One region of the Peribacillus asahii genome, then DNA from elsewhere that is predicted to be linked to it. Evidence: riboswitches for the same ligand, from Rfam matches in the RefSeq annotation. Region 1 holds a riboswitch; the other holds the start of a gene.
What was found. A riboswitch is a leader RNA that binds a small molecule or an ion and turns the genes downstream of it on or off. The one in region 1 is predicted to bind cobalamin.

Region 2: linked by a shared signal. The riboswitch ahead of BAOM_RS04175 (ribonucleoside-diphosphate reductase subunit alpha) and the one ahead of BAOM_RS23050 (energy-coupling factor ABC transporter permease) in region 1 are both predicted to bind cobalamin.

Annotation. Positions count from the first base shown of each region.
Region 1 is NZ_CP026095.1:4,684,832-4,690,361, forward strand. It holds gene cobJ (precorrin-3B C(17)-methyltransferase) at 1-1,313, opposite strand, end outside; gene BAOM_RS23045 ((2Fe-2S) ferredoxin domain-containing protein) at 1,342-1,716, opposite strand; cobalamin riboswitch at 1,863-2,048, opposite strand; cobalamin riboswitch at 2,309-2,503, shown strand; gene BAOM_RS23050 (energy-coupling factor ABC transporter permease) at 2,761-3,504, shown strand; gene BAOM_RS23055 (energy-coupling factor ABC transporter substrate-binding protein) at 3,506-3,814, shown strand; gene cbiQ (cobalt ECF transporter T component CbiQ) at 3,798-4,586, shown strand; gene BAOM_RS23065 (energy-coupling factor ABC transporter ATP-binding protein) at 4,586-5,416, shown strand; gene BAOM_RS23070 (hypothetical protein) at 5,489-5,530, opposite strand, start outside.
Region 2 is NZ_CP026095.1:822,279-827,808, forward strand. It holds gene BAOM_RS04170 (ribonucleotide-diphosphate reductase subunit beta) at 1-215, opposite strand, end outside; gene BAOM_RS04175 (ribonucleoside-diphosphate reductase subunit alpha) at 299-2,545, opposite strand; cobalamin riboswitch at 2,718-2,898, opposite strand; gene BAOM_RS04180 (manganese-dependent inorganic pyrophosphatase) at 3,156-4,085, shown strand; gene BAOM_RS04185 (homogentisate 1,2-dioxygenase) at 4,239-5,393, opposite strand; gene fahA (fumarylacetoacetase) at 5,448-5,530, opposite strand, start outside.

The sequences.
Region 1 (5,530 bases):
ATTCCACCAAGTACACGCTGCAATTCATCCGCATAAGGAATTGGTTCTTCTTTTTCTCCATCACAGAAATCACACGCTTTTAACGTCACAACATCGCCAATTGGAGACAGTAAAAAGCCAACGGATTGCAGTTTCTCTGTAATTAAATCCGGCTCAGTCGTCGGGATTTTTAATACAATTTTATGATTCGGCGTATATTCCATCGTTCCTTTTTCACCAACAACTTGTGCTAGTGTCATCATTTGCTGCGGTGTAAATTGCTTATTAGCAACACCTGGGCTAACCGCTAGTTCAAATATGGATTCTATATTTTGTTGAACGAACGATGAAGTTGTTGGCTTAACCACACTTTGACCAGATACTCTCGATAAAGCTTCCAACGCTACCTCGTAAGAAGTGCTCGTACTCTTCTTCTCAGGCGCTTTCGTCAGCAACCCAACAGCAGCTTCTCCGTAAGAGCCTTGCGTAAGTCCTGTTTCTTGATCCATCGCCCATGGCTCTGCTTCTTTTTTCAAGCGTTGATGCGGTTTTAACGGCTGCTTTTCTGAACCCAATGTATACTTTCTTTGATAGCCACGAGGCGTAATGATTTTATTGTCATATAAGAATGTCGATGAATTCCCAATTACAACAGTTGTCAGCATTCCAATATCATGATTCAACATTTCTGCTAAATTCGTAATGGTAATCTCCTGACGCTCGCGATACGCACTTTTCACTAGCCCTACCGGCGTATCTGGCGAACGATATTTCAGTAAAATCCGCTGTGTTTCAACAATTTGTCTTGTTCGACGACCACTACGCGGATTATAAAGCGCAATAACAAAATCCGCCTGTGCCGCTGCTTCAACTCGTTTCGCGATCAGCTCCCACGGTGTTAAGTGGTCACTCAAACTAATCGTACAAGAGTCATGCATAACGGGTGCCCCAAGTAATGATGCACAGGAATTAATCGCTGAAATCCCAGGAATAATTTCAATTTCAACACCTGTTGCTTCTTTCCATCCCTTTTCAATTAAGACCTCATACACAAGGCCCGCCATTCCATAGACTCCTGCATCACCGCTTGAAATAACGGCTACTTTCTTGCCGTTTTCCGCTTGTTTTACCGCTTCTTGTGCACGCGATACTTCTTCTGTCATTCCTGTACTAATAATCGCTTGATCAGTTAATAAATCTTGAATCAATTCCACGTATGTTTTGTAACCGATAATGAAATCACTTTCTTGAAGTGCTTCCACAGCTCGCGTTGTAATATGTTTAAAGTCCCCTGGACCAAATCCAACAACAAACAGTTTCCCTTTTTGTGCCATACAAATATCCCCCTTCGTAATCCGTAATCTAGGATTCTACTTTTTTCTTTGAAATCCCTACAATAGCAGCTGCTGCTGGATTAGGTGACATTTCTCCATTCACAAATTCATATACTTTGTGTGTTTCAAGACTAGGTTCATGCATATCCCGAACAATTTGGCGGCCAATTTCAGGCGAATCAACTCGATACCAATTACCCTCTGGATAGGCAATAACGATACAAGCATCTTTGCATCGTCCATTGCAACGAGTTCGTGTCGTATGAATCTCTTCATCCAATCCTAGTAAACTAATTTCATCACGAACGGCTTGTGTCACTTCTTCGCCACCTTTTCTCATACAACTACTTCCGTTACAGATCAGTAGATGAGACTTTGTACCTTTTAAATTCCAAGTTGTCATATGTTTCCTCCTATTAGGCAGAAGAGAATAAAAAAAACCTTAACTCTCTTGAGTTAAGGTTTTTAAAAAGCTAAAAAATAACATGTACTAGCATAAACATGCCGCTCCATATATTTGACAGCCTCTACCCTTCCCTCCGAAAAGTATTACTTTTTCACTTAAAAGCAGGTTTCCTGGCTTACGCTTCTCTTTATTCTTGTCCCTTCCCGGTTTGCACCAGTGGTATTGACAATTTCATCAGCGTTACAGTAGCGGGGGCTGCATCGGATTCTCACCGATTTCCCTATTATCCCTAGCATGACACTTTGGGCACTTTTAAATTTATATTCAATTGTTTTATAACAATATTCTCTCAATTCGTAAAACTGTACCTATCATATACCATCTTTTTAAAATTTTAAATAGATAATTACAACTTACATATAAATCTAGCCTGTACAGGGAAAATAGTTCAGCAAATATTCTCCGCTTTTTGTTCCATTTTTTCTAAAAAAATCAATATTTTTCTATATTTCATTTTTGAAATACAATCATTAAAAAAATTTTTATAGAAGAAGCAATTCTCTCATGGTACACTATGCTAGAAATCTTAAAACTTTATAAACTTTACGGTGCTAAATTTTGATATTTGGCTTAAAAGGGAAGTCGGTGCAAGTCCGGCGCGGTCCCGCCACTGTAATGGGGAGCATCATTACTTACGTAAGAACCACTGTCTACTCTAAGATGGGAAGGTTGTAATGATGTCGTGATCCAGAGCCAGGAGACCTGCCATAAAGAGTAAAACTGTTTCAACCTACGAGGATGGGGATACGGATATATAGCTAGTCAGTGTTTTTTAATCACAGTCCTGCTACTATTCAGTTATGCACTTCTTTCAAGGATGAAAGAAGTGCTTTTTTGTTTTGTACATAATTTTACAAAGCTCAGACGCACTCTCACGTTCTTCAGGGATAACAAATGAGGAGGTGATGGCAGCGGCAAAAAAGTACGTAAAACGCTGCCGATTGTTTTTCTAGAATAGCAAAGATTAAAAAGGAGACCTGTATGAAAACATTGAATTGGAAAGTTCTTTATTTTATCGCATTATTGCTTTTCGTTCCTAATAAAGCCTCCGCTATGCATATTATGGAGGGATTCCTCCCTATTGAATGGGCAATCTTCTGGTGGGCGGTTACCCTCCCATTTTTAATTCTTGGTTTCCGTTCGATTCGTAAAAGCATCAAAGAAAACCCTGAAACAAAAATGATGCTTGGTTTGTCAGGGGCTTTTGCCTTTGTTCTATCCGCACTGAAAATTCCATCCGTTACCGGAAGCTGTTCTCACCCTACTGGAGTTGGCTTAGGTACGGTGCTGTTTGGACCATTTGCAATGAGTATCGTCGGATCAATCGTCTTATTATTTCAAGCTTTATTACTTGCTCATGGAGGATTAACAACGCTTGGAGCGAACGCTTTTTCCATGGCCGTTGTTGGACCGATTATCGCCTATCTTGTATATAAAGGCGCAACAAAAGCTGGCTGGTCTTTTTCCGTGGCTGTTTTCTTAGCAGCAGCACTTGGCGATTTAGGAACATACATCATGACGTCTGTTCAACTTGCTTTAGCATTCCCTTCTGAAGTTGGCGGTTTCATGGCTTCTTTCACTAAATTCGCTGGAATCTTTGCGTTAACACAAATTCCATTAGCAATCAGTGAAGGTCTATTAACTGTTATTGTTATGAACTTCTTAAAAAAATATAATGTAAGCGAATTGAAAGCACTGCGCGTTCTAACGAAGGAGGCCCGTTAAGATGAAAAAAAATCTATTACTGCTCGGATTAGTAGTCATCCTAGCGATTTTCCCTCTGTTTATTCAAAAAGGAGCTGAGTTTGGCGGAGCTGATGGCGAAGCAGAAGAAGCCATTGGCGAAATCAATTCAAGCTATGAACCTTGGTTCTCTAACATCTGGGAGCCGCCAAGCGGGGAAATTGAAAGCTTATTATTCGTTCTTCAAGCAGCAATTGGAGCTGGATTCATCGGCTACTTTATAGGGTATGCAAGAGGAAAACATAAATCAAAAAAAACAGAAAGCCCATCTAAACATGTTGTTAATCGATAAATATGCGTATTTCAATCGTCTAAAGCATATTCACCCCGTAGAGAAGATGACATTCGCGCTATTCCTTCTCCTGTTTGCTTTAACTGTCAAAGACACGATTGTTTCACTCATCACCTTCACTGTGACGAGTGCTTTTATCATTTTGGGGGCAAAAATCCCGCCTCGTTATTATATTAAATTGCTGCTTCTTCCAGGGTTCTTCCTTTTATCAGGAATATTCACGATTCTTATTTCGTTTGCTAGTGTTGAAACGGTGACTCCTGACACACTATGGTCTGCGGAGTTAGGTAATTGGAAAGTATTCATCACAGAAAACAATATTGAAATAGCAATGAATCTTATTTTTGTTGTATTGAGCAGTATAAGCTGTTTATACTTTTTAACGTTAACAACACCCGTTAATGCGATTCTTCAAGTGCTGCGTAAACTAAAGGTACCGCAATTACTCATTGAAATAATAGAAATTACGTATCGCTTTATTTTCGTGTTTTTAGAAACGGCCATACATATTTATCAAGCTCAAAATTCTAGACTTGGCTATATGACAACGAAAAAATGGCTGCATTCGCTTGGGTTATTAATTTCTTCTTTGTTTATTAACGTTTTTAAACGAGCGAAAGAGCTGACAATCGCAATGGATTCACGTGGATACACAGAGGACATTATGTATATAGACGACAACTATCAGTACTCAGCTGTAAATTGGCTAATTATTACGACCATTATCGCTAGTATCGTGGCGGTCTATCTATTATTTGGAGGGACTTTATAATGGACGAGCTTTTTTTCAAAATTGACCAGCTCACCCATCGTTATGTCGATGGTACAACAGCGTTAAAAAATCTTTCTCTCTCCGTTAAAAAAGGGAAGAAAATTGCCCTATTAGGAAACAACGGAGCCGGTAAATCCACTTTATTTCAACATTTAAACGGAATCTTGCAGCCCACAACAGGCTCCATTTTATTCAAGGGAGAACAGGTGCAGTATAATCGAAAGTTCTTGATGACATTAAGAAAGCAAGTAGGTATTGTCTTCCAGGACCCCGATTCACAGCTGTTTTCTGGAAATGTACGACAAGATATTTCGTTTGGCCCAATGAATTTAGGCTGGTCGCAGGAAAAAGTACACAAGCAAGTAGAATGGGCAATGGAGCAAACAGAAGTAACCGCTCTGCAAGATCGCCCCATTCATTTTTTAAGCTTAGGACAAAAAAAACGTGTCGCTATTGCCGGGGTATTAGCGATGAATCCGGAAGTTTTCATTTTAGACGAACCTTCCGCAGGCTTAGATGCCTATTATTCAAAGCAAATCATGCACATTCTCCGCGATATTCATCAAGAGGATAAAACGATTATTCTTTCCACTCATGATGTTCACTTTGCTTATGAATGGGCAGATGAAATCATCGTCATGAGCGATGGTGAAATTTTGTATCACGGTGACCCTGTAACCGTTTTTCATAACGAAGCATTACTGAATCAAGCTCATTTAGAAAAACCGTGGGTATTTGAAACGGCACAACAATTGCTGACAAAACAGCTGCTTCGGGATGAAGGACCGATGCCCCGCAGCAAAGAAGAATTGTTCCAGTTACTGAAATGAAGAGACTGCTTTAACAGTCTCTTTTTCTTTGGAATGAAGAATCTTCTTACATAGAGAAAAAACCTTACCTATCTACCAAATCCATTTAATCAAGCCTCGGATTCCCCACCACAC
Region 2 (5,530 bases), 960 kb from region 1:
TCATCGAGCTCGCCCCATTGCTTCTTATCTTGAATCATATTGACACTTGAAGGCTTCCAAAAGTTATTAATCAGCTGGATGTAGGTATCATAAAATTTCTCATATTGAATGTCATTCCAAAGGAGAAAGCCTGAAGCTTCTCCTTTGAATACGCCGGTTGCCTTTGTCGGATACGTTGGTTCTAACATTCGGATTTTTTTAATGTGAGTTGTCATATGTTTAAGCTCCTTTTCTTGATAGATAGAGAAGTAGGTAGTTTTTCAGCTAATATTGGTGTCTAGCTCTACCGGCTCCGCTTTTAAGATGAACAGCTTTCACAAGCATTGTTAAATTCCGAAGAAGTCGAACGAACATAGTAGGTGGATTTCAATTGGCTTCCCCAAGCGGTCAAGTGAATATCTAATAAGTCTTTCGCTTTAATCGTATTATGAACATATAAATTAAAGCTGATGGCTTGGTCTACATGGCGTTGACGAGCGGCGTTTTGTTTAATGCTTTCTTTTTGATCTAAATGGAAGCGCGTTTTTTTATAGTATTCATACGTATTTGGTGTTAAACCAGGCGCTGTCACTTTGAATTTAAAGTTCTTCTTTTCCTCGTAAAATTCGATTTCGTATAATGGATCGATGCCGTCTGTAGAATTTCCGATCTTTGCAGTGGACGAGTTCGGTGCAACAGCCATCAAATATCCATTACGAATTCCGTTTTGTTGAATGTTTTGTTTCAGTTCGTTCCATTTCTCATCATGGTAGTCGCGTAGTTCGAAATAGTGACCAGTCTGCCAGTCTGAACCTTCGAAATAACGGTAGCTGCCTTTTTCTCTTGCTAGTTCGCATGATGCTTGAATCGTTAAGTAAGCGATTGTTTCGTATAGAGAATCAGCAAGCTGAATAGCTTCTTCCGATTCCCAATAGATTTTTTTGACTGTAAGCAGGTGATGCCATCCGAATGTTCCGAGGCCAATCGCACGATAACGTTGGTTAGAAATCTTGGCTTGTTTAACAGGTAAGGTATTAATATCGATCACATTATCAAGCATGCGTACTTGGATAGGAATTAAGCGTTCTAGAACTTCCGCTTCAACAGCACGCGGTAAATTAATAGAAGAAAGATTGCAAACGACGAAGTCTCCACTTTTTCTTACGATAACAATGTCGCCATCTTCTGTTTCATATTCTTCTGTAATCGATGTCGGACTTAGGTTTTGGGCGATTTCGGTACATAGATTCGAGCAATAAATCATTCCTTTATGACGATTCGGATTTTTCCGATTCACCTCATCGCGATAGAACATATAAGGAGTTCCTTCTTCTAATTGTGAAATCATAATTCCTTTCATGACATCAATCGCTTGTACTTTTTCGTAAGCATAGCTTGGGAGTTTACCATGTTCCGCTGCTTCAACAGCGAGTGCGTAGTGCTTACGGAAGCTTCCGTTGCCCTTTTCCTCATCGTAAAAATCTTCAAGAGAGAAGCCGAGGTTTTGCTTCACACTATGCGGATCGAATAAGTACCATTCTTTACGGTCTCGAACCGCTTCCATAAATAAATCAGGAATACAAACCCCAGTAAAAATATCATGAGCTTTCAAACGGTCATCCCCGTTTTGTGTTTTTAAGTCTAGGAAACTCATAATGTCTTTATGCCAGGCATCTAAGTAAATAGCAATCGCACCTTTTCGTTGTCCAAGCTGGTCTACGCTAACCGCTGTTTGATTGAATAGGCGAATCCAAGGAGTAGTGCCAGAGCTGTTTCCAGAGAAGCCGCGAATATCTGAGCCAAGAGAACGAATTTTTCCTACGTATAATCCAACGCCGCCGCCAAACTTGGATACTTTTGCGGCATCGTAGTTTGAAAGATAAATGCCATCAATGGAATCTTCTACAGCATCAATAAAACAAGAACTTAGTTGTCCGTGCGTTTTTCCTGCATTCGATAGTGTAGGAGTGGCAACGGTCATGTAAAGATTAGACATCGCCCAGTAGGCTTCTTTAATTAGATCTAGACGTTTGTCTTTCGGTTCATTACGCATAATTTCCATCGCGATAATCATAAAGCGCTCTTGCGGTAACTCATAGACAGCATTTTTCTCAGGGCGAGCTAAGTAACGGTCATTTAGCAAATAGATGCCAATATAAGAGAAAAGCTTATCCTTCTCAGGGTCAATAGAGCGGCCTAATTCATCAATTTCTGCTTTTGTATAGGATTCTAGTAATTCCGCTTTATAAACAGGGTAACGTTGTCCTTCTTGTACGCTTGATAGCTGTTTGATTAAATCGTAGAACGGGCCGTAAGAAGTGTCTGTATATCCGCGATTGATTTGCGCCTCTCGATACATAGAGTGTAATAATTCTGCAGCAGCAACGAATGTCCAGTCTGGAGCATCAATATCGACGTTCTCAAGTGCCATTTGGATAAGCTTCTTAGACGTTTGTGCAGCACTTACATCTGTTTGTCGGTCCAACCATTTTTGAAAGCGTTGTTTGTATTTATCCATATGGAGTGTATGCTCGAAATCATTTGATAGGGAAGCCAGCTGCAACATGCTTTGTTCTTTTGAATTTGTTAGAGTAGTCAAGGGAAGAAGCCTCCTTTTTATATTTTAGGTAAATAAAAAAATCCACTCAAGAATGAGTGGATTAAACGACTGAAATAAAAGACTAGTAAAGATAGCTTTTAGGCAATCGTTTCATCATCTCAATCCTCGAAGAATAAGAAACTAGAATGAAGTATAGGCAGGTCTCCTGACTTATGATCTCTCTACTTTGAGTCCTTCCCGTATTCCGATTAATACGGTGGCTTTCTCATTTCGTCACATTTACAGTTGCGAGGACAGTTCCGGATTCTCACCGGATTCCCTATTTAGCCATCTCTGGCACCTTTACTTTATATATCAATATATAGATGTTTTTGGTTTATTTTTGTCAATATCTAGTATTGATTGCAAGTATTATCATAATCTATCTTTTGCTAAATTTCAACTATTTATTTTTGAGCATAGAAAGGATGAATTATATTATTTAACCTATATAAAAAGTAGGAAAAAGGAATATTAGGAATTTAAAATGGCTAAAATTGTGATAGAATAGAGGGGACATATGGTATCCTTTCAAAGGAAGATTACCAATAAAATTTTACACAAAAGGAGAAATAACGTGGAAAAAGTACTTATTTTCGGACATAAAAATCCAGATACAGATACAATTTGTTCTAGTATCGCTTATGCTGATTTAAAAAAACAATTAGGTGTTGAAGCTGAACCAGTTCGTTTAGGTGAAGTAAATGGTGAAACACAATATGCATTAACGCAATTTAATTTCGATGCGCCTCGCCTTGTTGAAAAAGTAGCTGGCGAAGCAGCTGGCGTTATTTTAGTTGACCATAACGAACGTCAACAAAGTGCAGATGATATCGATCAAGTACAAGTGTTAGAGGTTATTGATCATCACCGTATTGCTAACTTTGAAACAAGTGATCCGTTATATTATCGTGCTGAGCCTGTTGGATGTACAGCAACGATTTTAAATAAATTGTATAAAGAAAATGGAAAATCAGTTCCGAAAGAAATTGCTGGTTTAATGTTATCAGCTATTATTTCTGATACATTATTGTTTAAATCACCAACATGCACAGACCAAGATGTAGCAGCTGCAAAAGAATTAGCAGAGATTGCTGGTGTAGATGCTCAAATATACGGTTTAGAAATGCTTAAGGCTGGTGCAGATTTAAGCGACAAAACAGTAGAGCAATTAATTTCTCTTGATGCAAAAGAATTCTCAATGGGAGAAGCAAAAGTAGAAATCGCTCAAGTAAATGCGGTAGATACAAATGATGTACTTGCTCGTCAAGCTGAGATCGAAGCAGTGATTAATAAAGTGATTGACGAAAAAGGATTAGATTTATTCTTCTTCGTTGTAACAGATATTTTAAATAATGATTCTGTAGGTCTTGCACTTGGTAAAGAAGCAAGCGCAGTTGAAAAAGCTTATAATGTATCATTAACAAACAACGCAGCAACGCTTAAAGGTGTTGTATCTCGTAAAAAGCAAATCGTTCCAGTATTAACGGATGCTTTTACAAAATAATTTGTAGAATAAAGGCTGTTCGAAAGTTGCTTTCGGGCAGCCTTTTTACATGTAAACGTATTTTTGGGACAGCTTAATGGTTGAAGGAACTTACTTCATCGCATTTACTGCTCGTATCGTTCATCCATTGTTGCTGCCGTTGTAGAAGATGGATTAAGGAAGCCAGCTGCTCATATATTTGTTATCTTCTGTTGGATGTGCTTCTTTTACAATATGGAGCGGTTGGAATGTGTCGACCATGACCGCGAGTTCGAGCGTTTCTTTTTTGCCGATACTAGCTTCAATTTTCCCAGGATGCGGCCCATGCGGCAAACCGCTTGGATGCAGAGTGATAGATCCTTTTTCAACCCCGCGCCGGCTCATAAAGTTGCCGTCTACGTAATAAAGCATTTCATCGCTATCTACATTGCTATGAACATATGGAGCGGGAATGGCTTTTGGGTGATAATCATACATACGAGGTACGAAGGAACAAACAACATAATTGTGTGCTTCAAACGTTTGGTGGACTGGCGGCGGCTGATGAACGCGGCCTGTTATCGGCTCAAAATCATGGATACTGAACGCGTATGGAAACAAGTACCCATCCCATCCGATTGCATCAAGCGGGTGGAAATCATACGTATAGGATGTAAGCATTCCTTGTGCACGGACGCGCACTTCAAATTCTCCTTTCTCATCTTTCGTCACTAATCTTTCCGGGGTGCGAAAGTCGCGCTCGCAAAATGGAGAGTGCTCAAGCAATTGTCCAAATTCGTTTCGATAGCGCTTGGGCGGTACAATTGCCGAATTAGATTCAAGAATTAAAAATCGTGCTTCTTCTGATTCAAGCATAACACGATAGGTCGTGCCGATTGGGATGACAAGATAATCACCGGGGGTGAAGCTTAATTCTCCGAAAATGCTTTCAATTTTGCCGATTCCTTCATGTACAAATAGCAGTTCATCTCCTTCACCATTTCGATAAAAATACTTCATCTGCCGATTGGGCCGCGCAATACCGATTGCTACATCATCATTTGCCATGAAAATGCGGCGTGCTTCAAGAAAATCACCGCCTGCTTTCGTATTCCATGTACGGAAATGTCTATGTCTAAGCGCATCTTTTTCCTCGTATTCATAACGGATATCGCAAATTTTTTCTGCTTTCTTAACCTGTGTTGGCGGATGGATGTGATAAATGAGCGACTGGATGCCGGAAAATCCTTTTGTCCCCATTAACTGCTCATAATAAAGGTCTCCATTTTCTTTTCGAAACTGTGTGTGGCGTTTATGAGGAATATGGCCCATTTTTACGTAATGCGGCATGATATACACCTCTTTCTTTTATGTGGATGTTTTATGATATTTTGTGCCAGTGATTCACGCTTTGTTTTTACCTCTGTACTTTTTTGTCCCTAAAATCTCTGTTTCTGAAAAGGCTGGTAAGATGGTACCGCGCACTT